2 regions of the Micromonospora sp. NBRC 110037 genome follow, and region 2 is predicted to be linked to the other one. Evidence: riboswitches for the same ligand, from Rfam matches in the RefSeq annotation. Region 2 holds a riboswitch; the other holds the start of a gene.
The links. A riboswitch is a leader RNA that binds a small molecule or an ion and turns the genes downstream of it on or off. The one in region 2 is predicted to bind cyclic di-AMP.

Region 1 (7,675 bases), on a different contig from region 2:
GTAGGCGAACGCCCAGAACAGGTTTCCCTTGATGATCGCCAGCGTGCGCCGGGAGAGCCGGATGGCGTCCGCGGCGGCGGTCAGGTCACCCCGGACCAGCGTCAGGTCGGCGGCCTCGATGGCCGCGTCGGTGCCGGTGCCCATGGCCAGCCCGAGGTCGGCCCGGGCCAGCGCGGCGGCGTCGTTGACCCCGTCGCCGACCATCGCGACCACCCGGCCCTCGCCCTGCAGCCGCTCGACCACCGCGACCTTCTCGGCGGGCAGCACCTCCGCGATCACCTCGTCGATGCCGACCTCGGCGGCCACCGCCTTCGCCACCGTGGCGTTGTCGCCGGTGAGCAGCACCGGGGTGAGCCCCAGTTCGCGCAGCCGCGCGACGGCCGTCCGGCTGGTCGGCTTCACCGCGTCGGCCACCGCGAGCACGCCCCGGGCCCGCCCGTCCCAGCCGGCCAGGATCGCCGTCCGGCCGGCGGCCTCCGCGCCGGTCGCGGCCCGCGCGATCTCCTCGGGTACGTCGAGACCCCGCTCGCGCAGCAGCCGTGCCCGGCCGACCACCACGGTCCGGCCGTCCACGGTGCCGGTCACGCCCAGCCCTTCGGCGTTGGCGAACCCGCCGACCGGCGGCAGCGGTCCGGCTTCGGCCGCGGCCTCGGCGACGGCCCGCGCGATCGGGTGCTCGGAGGCGGCCTCCAGCGCGCCGGCCACCCGGAGCAGTTCGTCGGCGTCCTCGCCGTCGGCTGGCAGCACCTCGGCCAGCGCCATCCGGCCGGTCGTGACGGTGCCGGTCTTGTCCAGCACCACGGTGTCGACCCGGCGGGTGGACTCCAGCATCTCCGGCCCCTTGATCAGCACCCCGAGCTGCGCGCCGCGTCCGGTGCCGACGAGCAGCGCGGTCGGCGTGGCCAGGCCGAGCGCGCACGGGCAGGCGATGATCAGCACGGCCACCGCGGCGGTGAACGCGGCGGTCGTACCGGAGCCGGTGCCGAGCCACCAGCCGAGCGTGCCGGCGGCCAGCGCGATCACGATCGGCACGAAGACGCCGGAGATCCGGTCGGCGAGCCGCTGCACGGCCGCCTTGCCGGTCTGCGCCTGCTTCACGAGCCGTGCCATCTGGGCGAGCTGGGTGTCGCCGCCGACCCGGGTGGCCCGGACGACCAGCCGGCCACCGGCGTTCACGGTCGCGCCGGTCACGGTGTCGCCCGTCCCCACCTCGACCGGCACCGACTCGCCGGTGAGCATGCTGGCGTCGACGGCCGAGGTGCCCTCCTCGACCACGCCGTCGGTGGCGATCTTCTCGCCGGGCCGGACCACGAACCGGTCGCCGACCGCGAGCCGGTCGACCGGGACCCGGACCTCCTGGCCGCCGCGCAGCACCGCGACGTCCTTGGCCCCGAGTTCGAGCAGGGCGCGCAGCGCCGCCCCGGCGGTGCGCTTGGAGCGGGCCTCGAAGTACCGCCCGGCCAGGATGAACACCGTCACCCCGGCGGCGGCCTCCAGGTAGATGTTGCCGGCGCCGTCGCCCCGGGTGATGTCGAGGCTGAACGGGTGCTTCATCCCGGGCATGCCGGCGTCGCCGAGGAACAGCGCCCAGAGCGACCAGCCGAACGCGGCGAGCGTGCCCAGCGAGACGAGCGTGTCCATGGTCGCCGCGCCGTGCCGCAGGTTGACCAGCGCGGCGCGGTGGAACGGCAGCCCGCCCCAGACCACCACGGGGGCGGCCAGCGTGAGCGAGGCCCACTGCCAGTAGTCGAACTGCCAGGCCGGGACCATGGCGAGCACGATCACCGGCAGCGTGAGCACGGCGGAGACCCAGAGCCGGGTACGCGCGACACGCAGCTCGTCCGCCGGCTCCCCGGCCGCTGCGGCCGCCTGCTCGGGCGGGGGCGGCACCACGGCGGTGTAACCGGTCTTCTCGACGGTGGCGATCAGGTCGGCCGGCGCGATGTCGTCGGCGTACCGGACGGTGGCCTTCTCGGTGGCGTAGTTCACTGTCGCCTCGACGCCGTCCATCCGGTTGAGCTTCTTCTCGATCCGGGCGGCACAGGACGCGCAGGTCATCCCGCCGATCGCCAGTTCAATCAGGTTCGGCGCGGTGGACAGCGTCTTTCCCGTGGCAGTCATCGCGGCACCTCCGGCGCTCAACTGTGCCCGTGCCCCGGCGTGCCGTGTCCGGCGTCCGGGGTCGGTGCGGTGGTGGATACCGGCGCGGTCCGGTCGCCGGCCAGGACGGTGAATTCGGCGGTGTGCACCGCGTCGCCGTGCCGGAAGTCCAGGTAGAGACGGTACGCCCCGGCCGAGGGCACCTCGGCGGCGAACGTGATCGCCGGACCGGCGGGGGTGCGCCCGTCGCCGGGTGTGCCCTCCGGGTGCACGTGCAGGTACGCCAGATCGCCCTGCCGCAGCGCCACCAGGTGCCCGTACGCGCCGAGGTAGGGCTGAAGGTCGGTGACCGGTCTCCCGTCGCGGCTGACGGAGAGCGTGAGCCGGCTGGTCCGGCCCGGCTCCGGCGTGCCGGTCAGGGTGACTGTGTAACCGTCGACGGTGGTGCTGGTCACCGGCGCCGGCAGCGGCCGGGCGGCCAGCTCGCCGGGGACCGTGACGTCCAGGCCGAGGGTCAGCGGCTCGCCGCCTTCGGGCGTGAAGTCGGCGAACGCCCGCCACACCCCGGGGCCGTCGAGCGGGGAGGCGACCCGCCAGGTGCCGTCGCCGGCCATCTCCGGGTGGACGTGCCGGAAGCCGGACAGGTCCCGGCGCGCGACGATCAGGTGCATGCGCTTGTCGTGGGCCACCTCGAAGCGGGTGACCGGCGTGCCGTCCGGGCCGGTGATCCGGAAGGCGAACTGCCCGGCCGGCGCGGTGGCGGGCTGGAGCGTGTAGCCGCCTTCGGAGACGAGCAGCCCGCCGGGCAGGTGCGCGTCGGCGCCGTTCTCGTCACCGTGACCGGTGTCGCCGGTCCCGTGGTCGCTGCCGCTGTCGTCGTGGCGGGTCTCGGCGGCCGGGGCGACGGGATCGGCCAGGTTGCCGATCCCGTACGCCGCGCCGAAGACCGCCACGAGGCCGAGCGCGAAGCCGCTGAGCTTCGTCGCCGTGTTCATGGTTTCTCCTCGGTTCTGCGGGTCCCGTGGACCCGTCACGCACCGACGAGGTCGTAGCCGGCCTCGTCGACCGCCGCGCGGACGGCGTCCGTGTCCAGCGGGTTCTGACTGGTGACGGTGACCCGGCCGGTGGCCAGGTCGACCTGGACGCCGGTGACGCCCGGAAGCGCGCTCAGCTCGGTGCTCACCGAGTTGACGCAGTGGCCGCAGGTCATGCCGCTCACCTGGTAGGTGCTCTCCATGTCGCCCTCCGATCTCATACCCCCTGGGGGTACAGCCGGAACGTTAGCATACCCCCGAGGGGTACGCTATCCTCGTTCTCATGACCGCTCCGTCCAGCCCGACCCGGGGCTACACCGCCAGCAAGGACCAGCTCCTCGCCCGGCTCCGCCGGATCGAGGGTCAGGTCCGTGGCATCGAGAAGATGGTCGAGGACGACCGTTACTGCATCGACGTGCTGACCCAGATCTCGGCCATCCAGGCGGCGCTGGACAAGGTCGGCCTCGGCCTGCTCGACGGGCACGCGCGGCACTGCATGCACGAGGGCGCCGCCGAGGGCCGGGCCGACGAGATGGCGACCGAGATGATGGCCGCCGTCGGCCGCCTGATGAAGCGCGGCTGAACGGGACCTCCGCCCCTCCGAGCAGGGCACATCGACCCGCGCCGACGCGCCCGTGCGGCCGTACCGTCGAAGTGGCGGGCAGGCCGGCCCCGGCGGACCCGCGGTGACGGACGGAGGGCGGCCCGATGATGTGGCAGAGCCCGATGATGGGCTGGATGTGGATCTGGTCCCTGGCGGTGCTGGCGGTGCTGGCAGGGCTCCTCTGGCTGGCCGTGCGGTGGACCGGCCCGCAGCGGTCCGGGCCGACGGCGGCCCGGCGCATCCTCGACGAGCGGTACGCCCGCGGCGAGATCGACGAGGACGAGTACCGGCGACGCCGGGCCGGACTGGCCTGACCCGCGCGGGGCGCGCGTCACCGGTCACGGTGTCCGGGAGCACCCAGCCGGGCTGCCTACCATGTCGGGGCGACGACCCGGACGTGGTCGACACGTCCGCGCCGGCCCGGTGACCAGACCGGTCCGGCGGACCAGGCGTCGCCGCGACCGTTGGGAGAGACGCCTTGGGTGCCGACCACACCCGCCCCGCACCGCCCACGCCACCGGGCGTACGGCGGCTGCTCGTCGCCGTGGTGGTGCCGCTGTTCGCGCTCACCGTGATCGCCGCGCTGGTGCTCTGGCCCCGGCAGGACCGGGAGCCGGTCGGCGGCGCGGACGTCCCCCGCTACCACGGCACCGTGACCCGGGTGGTCACCGAACCCTGCCCGCCGACGCCGGAGGCCCCGGAGGGCGCGGGCGGCCCCTGCGGCACCGCGACCGTCGCCGCCGAGCAGGGCCCGGACGCGGGACGGCAGGTCGAGACGCCGCTCCCGGCCGGACCGGGCGCGCCCCGGGTCGAGGTCGGCGACAAGATCGTCCTGGTCGAGCTGATCGACCCGGCCGACCCTTCGATGAAGTCCTACAACATCGCCGAGCACCAGCGCGGCACACCGCTGATCTGGCTGCTGGTGCTCTTCGCCGCCGCGATCGTGGCGTTCGGCCGCTGGCGCGGGCTCGCCGCGCTCGGCGGCTTGGCGGCCAGCTTCGCCATCCTGCTCGGCTTCGTGCTGCCCGGCATCGGTGGCGGCCAGCCGCCGCTGCTGGTGGCGATCGTGGGCGCCGCGTTGATCATGTTCGTGGTGCTCTACCTGACGCACGGGATCACCGCGCAGACGTCGGTGGCGGTGCTCGGCACGCTCGGCAGCCTGGTGATCACCGGCGTGCTCGGCCTGCTCGCCACGTCCGCCACCCACCTGACCGGCTTCGGCAGCGAGGACGCCACCACCCTGTCCATGTTCCAGGGCGACGTGGACCTGCACGGACTGCTGCTGGCGGGCATCATCATCGGCTCGCTGGGCGTGCTGGACGACGTCACCGTCACCCAGGCGGCCACCGTCACCGAACTCGCGCACGCCAACCCGGGGCTGTCCCGGCGGCAGCTCTACCGGGCGGCGACCCGCGTCGGCCGGGCCCACATCGCGTCCACCGTCAACACCATCGTGCTGGCGTACGCGGGCGCGTCGCTGCCACTGCTGCTCCTGCTGGTCGCCGACTCCCGCCCGGTGAGCCAGATCCTCACCAGCGAGTTCCTCGCCCAGGAGATCGTCCGCAGCGCGGTGGCCACGCTCGGCCTGATCGCCGCCGTACCGCTGACGACCGCACTGGCCGCGATCGTGACCACCGCCGGACGGCGCGCGCCCGGTCCGGAGCCGGCGTCGCCCGTACCCCCGCCGCCCCGTCCGCCGGCCGGACGCGACGACGCGCTGGAGGCGCTCGGCGGCGGAAAGAGTACGGAGGCGACATGGTGACACTCCGCACGGTGACCATCGATTTCAAACGCGACGCTGGTCACGGTGCGCCACGGCGAAATCTCGCTATTGGTCGGCTTCCGGACGTAGATCCGCAGGAGTGCTGTCGGGTAACCTCGCTGCCGGTCACCGCCGAAGGCGCGCACCGGCGCCAGCGGTGCCGCCGCCCAATCGCCTGCGGGCGAGCCGGGGAACCAGGTACATGGGGTGAATCCGCGCGAGCGGTAGGGGCCACTTCCGTCCCGAACCCGTCAGCTAACCCGGTCGGCGGCCGACGGAAGGGAACACTGTGACGCCACCCCTGCGCCGCTGGCTGACACCCCTGGTGGCCGTGCTGGCCTCGCTGGCAGTGCTGGCCGGGCCGAACTCGGCGACGGCGGCCCCCGCCGCGGCGGCCCCGAAGCCGTCCGGGCACGAGGAGGACGGCGAACCACCGCTCATCACCGAGGCGATCGACAGCGCCAACCGGAACTTCCTCCAGGCGAAGGCGAAGCTGGCCAAGTCGCAGGACCGCCAGCGGCGGCTGGCCGCCGAGGTACAGGCGGCACAGGCCGAACTCGAGGCGCTCAGCCCGCAGGTCAACCAGCTCGCCGCCCAGTCCTACCGGACCGGCCGGATGGGCGCGATGGCGATGCTGCTGGAGAGCAACTCGCCCGACTCGTTCGTCCGCCGCGTCAACGCCCTGGACGAGCTGAACCTCCTCAACGCGCAGCGCCTGGCCGCCATCAACGCGGTCAAGAACCGCGCCGAGACGGCCAAGATCGCGCTCGACGCCGAGGTGCGCGAGCAGGAGAAGCAGAAGAACGCGATGGAGCGCGAGAAGGTGCAGGCCGAACGCGCCCTCAAGCTCGTCGGCGGCCTCGGCTTCACCGGCGGCCTGGTCGACGCCACCTCACCGGTCGCCAAGATCGGCCCCGGCCGCACCGCCGACGGCGGCTGGAAGGCCGAGTCGTGCAGCGAGAACGACCCGACCACCTCGGGCTGCATCACGCCGCGGACGCTGCACGCCTACAAGGAGGTCCGGCGCGCCGGCTACACGCGCTTCGTGGGCTGTTACCGGCCGGGCGGGCCGTGGGAGCACCCCAAGGGCAAGGCGTGCGACTGGTCGCTGCAGAACAGCGGCTTCTCACCCTGGCACAACAACGACACCCGCAAGTACGGCAACGACGTGGCCGCCTTCCTCATCCGCAACGCCGACCGGCTGGGCATCTACTACGTGATCTGGAACCGGCAGATCTGGTTCCCGGCCACCGGCTGGAGGTCGTACAGCGGGCCGTCGAACCACACCGACCACGTCCACATGTCGATGCTCTGACCTGGACGCAGCAAGAAGGGGCCGCCCCCGTGGGCGGCCCCTTCGTCGTCCGGCGCTCCGGTCAGCCGGCCAGCGCCGCGTCCGCGTCCGCCGGCGACGAGGGAGCGGGCAGTGACGCCGGGACCTGCGCCACTGTCCGCACCTCGCCGCCGGAGAGCCGGTACGACATCCCCGCCACCGTGCACCGGCCCGCCGCGACCCGCTCGGCCAGCACGGAGGACCGGGCCAGCAGCGTCTCCACGGTCTGCGCGATGTGGACGTCGATGATGCCGTCGAGGTCGTCGATGCCCTGCCGGGCGGCGCGCAGCAGGCTGGGCGAGACCGCGTCCACCACCGCTCCCAGGTGCCCGGCCGGAGCGGCGCCGGTCCGGACCCCCTCCCGGGCGGCCTGGACCGCGCCGCAGGAGTCGTGCCCGAGCACCACCACGAGCGGCGTGCCCAGCACGGTGACCGCGTACTCGACGCTGCCGAGCACCTCGGGCCCGGCGGTGTGCCCGGCGGTACGCACCACGAAGAGGTCACCGAGACCCCGATCGAAGATGATCTCCGCGGCGAGCCGCGAGTCGGAGCAGCCGACGATCACCGCGAAGGGGTGCTGGCCGTCGGCCACCGCCGCCCGGTGCCCGGCGTCCTGATTCGGATGCTGCGGCACACCGGTGACGAACCGGTGGTTGCCGGCACGCAGCTCGGCGAGCGCCTGCTCCGGGCTTCTCGGCGTCATCTGCCTCACCTCGTCTACCTGCGGAACGACCAGGCCGGACGGCCTCGCGACTTCACGGTCACACGGCGTCAGGGGCACGTCAAGATTCGTGATACGCATTTCATACTTTCCCGTGCCGGCCCGCGTCCGATTCGGGTCG
Region 2 (6,719 bases):
ATGCTGGACCGGATCGCCGACGACCAGCGCCGTCAGATCGCCGGTGTGCTCAAGGTGCGGGACGAGTACAACAGGCAGAAGGAGAAGCTCGACGAGCTGATCGAGCTGGAGACCAAGCAGCAGAACGACCTCGCGGCGAAGAAGAAGCAGATCGACTCGGAGATCAAGCGGCTCACCGCCATGCTGCCGGTGACCTCGATCCGCCCGGCGGGCTGCCCGAAGATCGACGGCGTGGTGAGCAGCGCCGCGCGTACCGCGATCGCGACGGCGTGCGCCCAGGTCGGCGACCCGTACGTGTGGGGTGCCACCGGCCCGAACGCGTTCGACTGCTCCGGCCTCACGCAGTACGCGTACAAGGCGGCGGGCATCTCGCTCACCCACTTCACCGGCGCGCAGTGGAACGAGGGCCGCAAGGTGTCCCGTTCCGAGGCGCGCCCGGGTGACCTGGTGTTCTTCGGCTCCGATCTGCATCACGTCGGGCTCTATCTCGGCAACGGGGTGATGGTGCACGCGCCCCGGACAGGCAAGCCGGTCCAGGTGTCGAGCATCAACACCCAGCCGCTCGCCGGCTTCGTCCGGGTCACCTGACCTCGGTCACACCGAAAGGCCCCCGGTCCGCATGGACCGGGGGCCTTCGCGTTCTCGGGGAGGGGTCAGCGCGGCGCGCCGACCGGGGACGGCAGGATCAGCACGTCGTCCAGGTTCACGAACATGATCCGGTGGCCGAACTGGACCTGCACGTACTGGTTCTTCCCGCGTACCACGGTCCGGTCACCCGGCGCGGAACCGTCGAACGAGACCGCCCGGTAGTACTCGCCGGGCAGCACCCCGCCGACCGCGTACCGCTGGCCGGCGGCGAACGTGTACTGCAGCGGAGAGATGGCCTGGTACGGGATGGTGTCCGGGTAGGCGGACTGCTCCGGGTAGGCGCGGCCGTACACCGGGATGGTGGCCTTGCCGGGCCGCGGGGTCACCACGAAGCCGGTGGCCCACTTGGCGGTGGGCGCGGAGGCCGGGTTGTGGAACCACGCCTTCTGGCCGAGGTACCAGATCGCGGTCCAGTCGCCCTGCCGGCCGGCGAGCGCGTACGTCTGGCCGGCCGAGGCGCGGGCGCCGTGGTCGGAGATGTACATGGTGTCCGGCGTGCCGTCCGGGCGCAGCCCGAGGTCGTTGACGAGCGGGGCGTCCGGGCTCGGCGCGGTCCGCAGGATCACCGCGGAGGAGCCGCGCGAGGGGCACGGCTGCGCCGGCGGGGTGGGCGTCGGGACGCCCGGCGGCTGCTGGTTGCAGCCGGTGAACGCGGGCCGGTTGGTGGCGAAGTCCGGGTCGATGGTGACCAGGCCGGTCTTCGCCGTGCCGGTGCCGCGGAACGGCGCCTTCATCAGGTCGAAGTAGTGCGACCAGTCCCAGTAGGGCCCCGGGTCCCAGTGCATGCCGCCCACGTTGGCGGCGGTGATGCCGGGCACGTTGTCGTGGCCGATGATGTGCTGCCGGTCCATCGGGATGCCGAACTTCAGCGCCAGGTGGCGGACCAGCTTGGCGGAGGTGCGGTACATCGCCTCGGTGTACCAGGTGCCCTGGCCGGCGAAGCCCTCGTGCTCCAGGCCGATGGACTTGGCGTTGACGTACCAGTTGCCGGCGTGCCAGCCCACGTCCTTGGTCTTGATGTGCTGGGCGATGTAGCCGTCCACCGAGCGCAGCGTGTAGTGCCAGCCCAGGTAGTCGGCCCGCTTCACCAGGTCGACGCTCGGGCCGAAGTAGCCCTCGGTGTCGTGGATGACGATGTACTCGATCTTCTGCTGCTTCGGCCGGTCAGCCAGGTCGTGGTTGCCGTAGTCGCCCGGGTCGTCGCTGAGCTGCTCGTAGGGCGCGGGAATCCACTCGCAGGCCAGCCGGACCGGGCACTCCAGTCCGTCCGGCCGCTGCGCGGTGCGCAGGCCGAGGCGGGCCAGCCGGGAGCGGTCCGGCTTCGCGGCGGTGGCGGCGAGCGTGACCCGCTGGCCGTCGTCGGTGGTCCGGGTGGCGCCCTGGCCGAGCTGGTCGTAGACCTCGTCGGCGAAGGCCGCCGCCGCGTCGGCGGTGTCCGCGCCGGAGTAGCGGGCCACCGCGGCGTACCAGGCCGCCGGGTCGGTGCCGGCGCCGACCGGCCCGCCCAGAGCCTTCTGGTACGACGACAGCAGCGCCGCGCCGCCGCGGATGTTCGCGGCCGGGTCGGTGCGCAGCGTCCCCGCGTCCAGCCCGGTGAGCGCGGCGGCCGCGTCGAGCGTCTGGAGCGAGGCGCTCGGCAGCGGCGTCTCCCGCGTCGGCGCGGCGGCGGTGGCCGGGTCGAGCTTCAGCGGCCGGGAGTCGTCGCCGCGCGGGTCCTCGTCCTCGTCGACGTGGGCGCTGCCCGGCGTGGCGAGGATGTGCGCGGCGTCGGTCAGGTGCATCGGGCCGTAGCCGCCGCTGGTGCTGGGCTGACCCGGGTGGGTGTCCCAGCGGGACTCCAGATAGGAGACACCGAGCAGCACGTTCTGGGGCACGCCGTACTCGGCCGCGGCGGCGGCGTATTGTTGTTGCCGGTCGCTCGCGGGCGCGGACGTGTCCGGCGCGGCGGTAACCGGGCCGGTGGTCGCCAGCGCGGTGGCCGTGGCCACGGCGGCGGCGAGCAGTATCCGTCTGCCCGACGGCGGGGCGGAGAGGTGCATCGAACCTCCTGGACAGGGATGGGGGTCACTGCGTTTCCACCCTCACTCCGCACACCCGCGATGGTCAATACCTTTCCAGTAAGTAATCAGTCGTGAAAGAAAATTTCACCTCCGTGCGCGGTGTGGCGCTGGATTGCGTACGGAGTGTCACGGCGCTGGAAGTTGCGGATCGATAACGGTGGTCCCTACTCTGGTGAATCGTCGGCCGCACGTCTCATCGTCCAACCCGGTCGGTGACGGTCCGACACCGCCGAGTCGCCTCCGGGCGAGCCGGGGAACCAGGTACCTGGGGTGAATCCGCAGCACTGCTGCGGTAGGGCGGCTCCCTTCCCGCCCGAATCCGTCAGCTAACCCGGTAGGCGGTACGGAAGAAGGAGTACGGACGCCCGGTGGCACTCCATGCCCCGCGGCCGTCGTCGAACCGGTCGGTCGACCGGTCCAGCGTCGCGCCGCGTTCCCGCTGGTCCCGCTTCACCACCGCCCTCGCCGCACTGGTCGGCACCGCCGTCGTACTGACCGGCGGCGCCACTGCGGCACACGCCGAACCCTCGGTCGCCGAGATCGAGGCCCAGATCGACCGCGACTGGAACAAGCTCGAACCGGTCATCGAGCAGGTCAACGACGTACGCGAGCAGCTCGCCGCGCGGCGCAGGCAGGCCGACGCGCTCGGCCGGCAGATCGCACCCCTGCAAGCCCGGGTGGACGCCGCGCTCGGCCAGGTCGGCGGCCTCGCCGCCGACGCCTACAAGGCCGACAACCTCTCCACGGTCAACGCGCTGCTCGGCAGCCGCTCACCCGGTGACCTGGTCGACGGCCTGGAGCTGCTCGACCGCTTCGCGCACCGCCAGCACGAGCAGGTGCGCTCGGTCGCCGCGCTGCGCGACGAGCTGGCGGCGAAGAAGAAGCCGCTGGACGAGATGATCGCCGGCCTGGCGCGCACCGAGGCCCAGCTCGCGGCGAAGAAGAAGCAGATCGACGCCGAGATCGCCAAGCTGGAGAAGCTGCGGCTCAAGGTGTACGGCAAGGGCGGCGGCGGCCCGCTGCGCCCGGCGCCCTGCCCGGCCGGCTATCCCGCCGGCCCGGCCGGAGCGGCGGTGAAGTTCGCCTGCGCCCAGATCGGCAAGATCTACGTCTGGGGCGCCGCCGGCCCGGACCACTTCGACTGCTCGGGCCTCACCATGGCGGCCTGGGCCAAGGGCGGCGTCTCACTGCCGCACAGCGCACGCCAGCAGCACGGCGTGACGAAGCGCATCAGCCGGGCCGAGCTGCGCGCCGGCGACCTCGTCTTCTACTACAGCGACCTGCACCACGTGGCGATGTACGTGGGCGACGGCTGGGTGGTGCACGCCTCCCAGTCCGGCAAGCCCATCACGATGAAGCGGGTCGACGACGGCGACATCAACAGCTACGGCCGCGTGTAAGGAAGGGCCCCCTCTTAACGCCTCCGGTAGAGGAGGGGGCCCTTCTTAACAACTGCGGGCGGCGTCAGCGCGTCGGCCAGGTGCGCCAGCTCTGCCAGGACCGGCTCGGCGTCGGGCCGCGCTGCCCCTGGTAACGCGAGCCGTAGACGGCCGAGCCGTACGGGTGCTCGGCCGGCGAGGAGAGCCGGAAGATGCAGAGCTGGCCGATCTTCATGCCGGGCCAGAGCGTGATCGGCAGGTTCGCCACGTTCGACAGCTCCAGCGTGACGTGGCCGGAGAAGCCGGGGTCGATGAAGCCGGCTGTCGAGTGGGTCAGCAGCCCCAGCCGCCCCAGGCTCGACTTGCCCTCGAGCCGGCCCGCGAGCTGGTCGCCCAGCGAGATCACCTCAAGCGTGGAGGCGAGCACGAACTCGCCCGGGTGCAGCACGAACGGCTGGCCCTCGGGCACCTCCACCATCGAGGTGAGGTCGTCCTGCTGGACCGACGGGTCGATGTGTGTGTAGAGGTGGTTGTTGAAGACCCGGAAGAGCCGGTCCAGGCGTACGTCGATGCTCGACGGCTGCACCAGCGTGGGCTCGAAGGGCTCCAGCGCGAGCGTGCCGGCCTTGATCTCGGAGATCAGGTCGCGGTCGGAGAGCAGCATCGGAACACCATAGCGACCGGTATGGGTGACCTGCGTGTCGCACTACTTCTTCGTACACGTGTTCGATAGGATGTCCGCATGGCTTCCTGGTCCGAATTCGCCGCCGACGAGCCCCGCCTCGCCGGCGAGATCCGCCTCCTGATGCAGCAGTACGGGCCGGGCTTCGGCTACCTCGCCACGGTCCGCGCCGACGGCGGCCCCCGCGTCCACCCGGTCTCCCCGGTGTTCACCGACGACGGCCTATGGTGCTTCGTCATCGACTCGCCGAAGCGCCGCGACCTCGAACGCGACGGCCGCTACGCGCTGCACTCGTTCCCGCCCGAGGAGAGCGACGACGAGGCGTACGTCGCGGGGCGCGCGCGGCCGGTGACCGACCCGGCCACCGTGACGCGGCTGGCCCGGATCGCCCGCGCGTCGCCACATGGTGACTGGCGGCTGTTCGAGTTCACAGTCGAGGCGGCGATGCTGACCCGGCGCGACCCTGTCGCCCAGCCCGGCGCCGCTCCGCCGCAGGTGCGGGTGTGGCTCGACCCGCTCGGGGCCGAACCGGCCCGGCGTGAGCCGGTGGGCGCGGAGGGCCGGCGCGGCCGGCACGGCTTCGACACCCGCCGCCCGGCCGCCTGACCCCGACCCCGAAACGAGCGGTGCCGGCCCCGTCCGAGGACAGGGCCGGCACCGGTACGCGGTACGAGGCGGTCAGGCTGCGCGGTAGGCGTTCCACGCGGTGAGCATGCGGCTCGCCTGGCCGGCGGTGAACTGGTACATGCAGGAGTCGTACGTGTAGTCCATGAAGTTGGTGATCGGGTCCTTGCCGGCGGTCGAGCAGGTGTCGCGGCCGGTCGGGCACTGGTACGCCGGGGACGCCTCGGCCGGGGTGTCGGAGACGCTGTCGCCCGAGCCGGAGCAGCCGCCCTGGAAGGTGTGGTAGAGGTTCAGCCAGTGGCCGACCTCGTGGGTGCCGGTGTCACCCTGGTTGTAGTTGGTGGCGGTGCCGCCGGGCAGCGACTCGTTGAGCACGACCACGCCGTCCATCTTGTCCAGCGTCCGCTTCGGGAACGTCGCCCAGCCCAGCAGGCTGTCGCTCAGCTCGCCGAGGTAGATGTTCAGCGTGTTCTTGCCGCCCTCACGCAGCGAGGTCTTCATCGAGCGCTCGGCGGAGGAGCCCTGCACGATCGGGTACCACGACGGGTTGGTCACCCGGTTGATCTTCGTGAGCTGGAAGCCGAAGGCGGTGGCGGCGCCGCCGGTCGAGCCCGCGTACGACTGGTTCAGCACGGTGATCTGCTGGTTGATCATCGAGTCGGTGATGTTGCCGCCGGCCCGGGTGCTGTTCTCCTGGATGACGTGCACGACGACCGGGATCGTCACGGTGGCCAGCGGGGTGACCGCGCCGGTCCGGAAGTTGGCCCGCTCGCGCTGCGCGGCGGCGAGGTCGGCCTCCCGGTCCTGGACCTGCTTGGCGGTCAGGTGGTTGGGGTCGAGCTTGGCGTTGCCGCCCTTCGCGACGCGAGCGTTCGCGTGCTCGTCGGCGTGGGCGTCAGCAGGCTCGGCGCAGACGCCGGCCGGGGCGGCCGAGAAGGCCGAAGCAGCGGGAACGACGCCGACGGCGGCGGTGCTGAGCAGCAGCGCGAGGGTCGACGTCGCGACACCGGCGGTACGCCGGGTCAGCAGGTTGGGACGGAGTCCCATGGGCCCACCTCTTTCTGACGGCGTGCCAGGGGGTGTGTCACGCCGGTGCGGAAACGTGGGGCAGACGTTACATCCCATCGATGCATTTGAGAATGCCCATACGTTTCCGACGTGCAACTTCGCGCCTGCCGGCGCCGGTGAGTGCTTGATCCACTCCAGTTCGGGGAGGTGGCTGGGTCAACCGCCCGCCGATGCCGCCACCTCGCCGAGGTGGCGCGCGCACCTGAGTGCACGGGGGTGGGGGGCTTCAGGTAGAGTGGTGCCGCTGCGGGTGTAGTT

Region 1: linked by a shared signal. The riboswitch ahead of A4R25_RS27770 (hypothetical protein) and the one ahead of A4R25_RS22615 (NlpC/P60 family protein) in region 2 are both predicted to bind cyclic di-AMP.

Annotation. Positions count from the first base shown of each region.
Region 1 covers NZ_BBVA01000012.1:101,812-109,486, forward strand. Annotated here, with positions in the region: gene A4R25_RS27740 (cation-translocating P-type ATPase) at 1-2,121, opposite strand, end outside; gene A4R25_RS27745 (hypothetical protein) at 2,139-3,095, opposite strand; gene A4R25_RS27750 (heavy-metal-associated domain-containing protein) at 3,131-3,337, opposite strand; gene A4R25_RS27755 (metal-sensitive transcriptional regulator) at 3,418-3,717, shown strand; gene A4R25_RS27760 (SHOCT domain-containing protein) at 3,843-4,052, shown strand; gene A4R25_RS27765 (YibE/F family protein) at 4,217-5,500, shown strand; cyclic di-AMP (ydaO/yuaA leader) riboswitch at 5,655-5,786, shown strand; gene A4R25_RS27770 (hypothetical protein) at 5,790-6,815, shown strand; gene A4R25_RS27775 (carbonic anhydrase) at 6,877-7,536, opposite strand.
Region 2 covers NZ_BBVA01000008.1:92,642-99,360, reverse strand. Annotated here, with positions in the region: gene A4R25_RS22625 (C40 family peptidase) at 1-588, shown strand, start outside; gene A4R25_RS22620 (N-acetylmuramoyl-L-alanine amidase) at 654-2,687, opposite strand; cyclic di-AMP (ydaO/yuaA leader) riboswitch at 2,926-3,063, shown strand; gene A4R25_RS22615 (NlpC/P60 family protein) at 3,077-4,108, shown strand; gene dcd (dCTP deaminase) at 4,173-4,751, opposite strand; gene A4R25_RS22605 (pyridoxamine 5'-phosphate oxidase family protein) at 4,830-5,375, shown strand; gene A4R25_RS22600 (zinc metalloprotease) at 5,448-6,440, opposite strand; tRNA gene A4R25_RS22595 (tRNA-Gly) at 6,708-6,719, shown strand, end outside.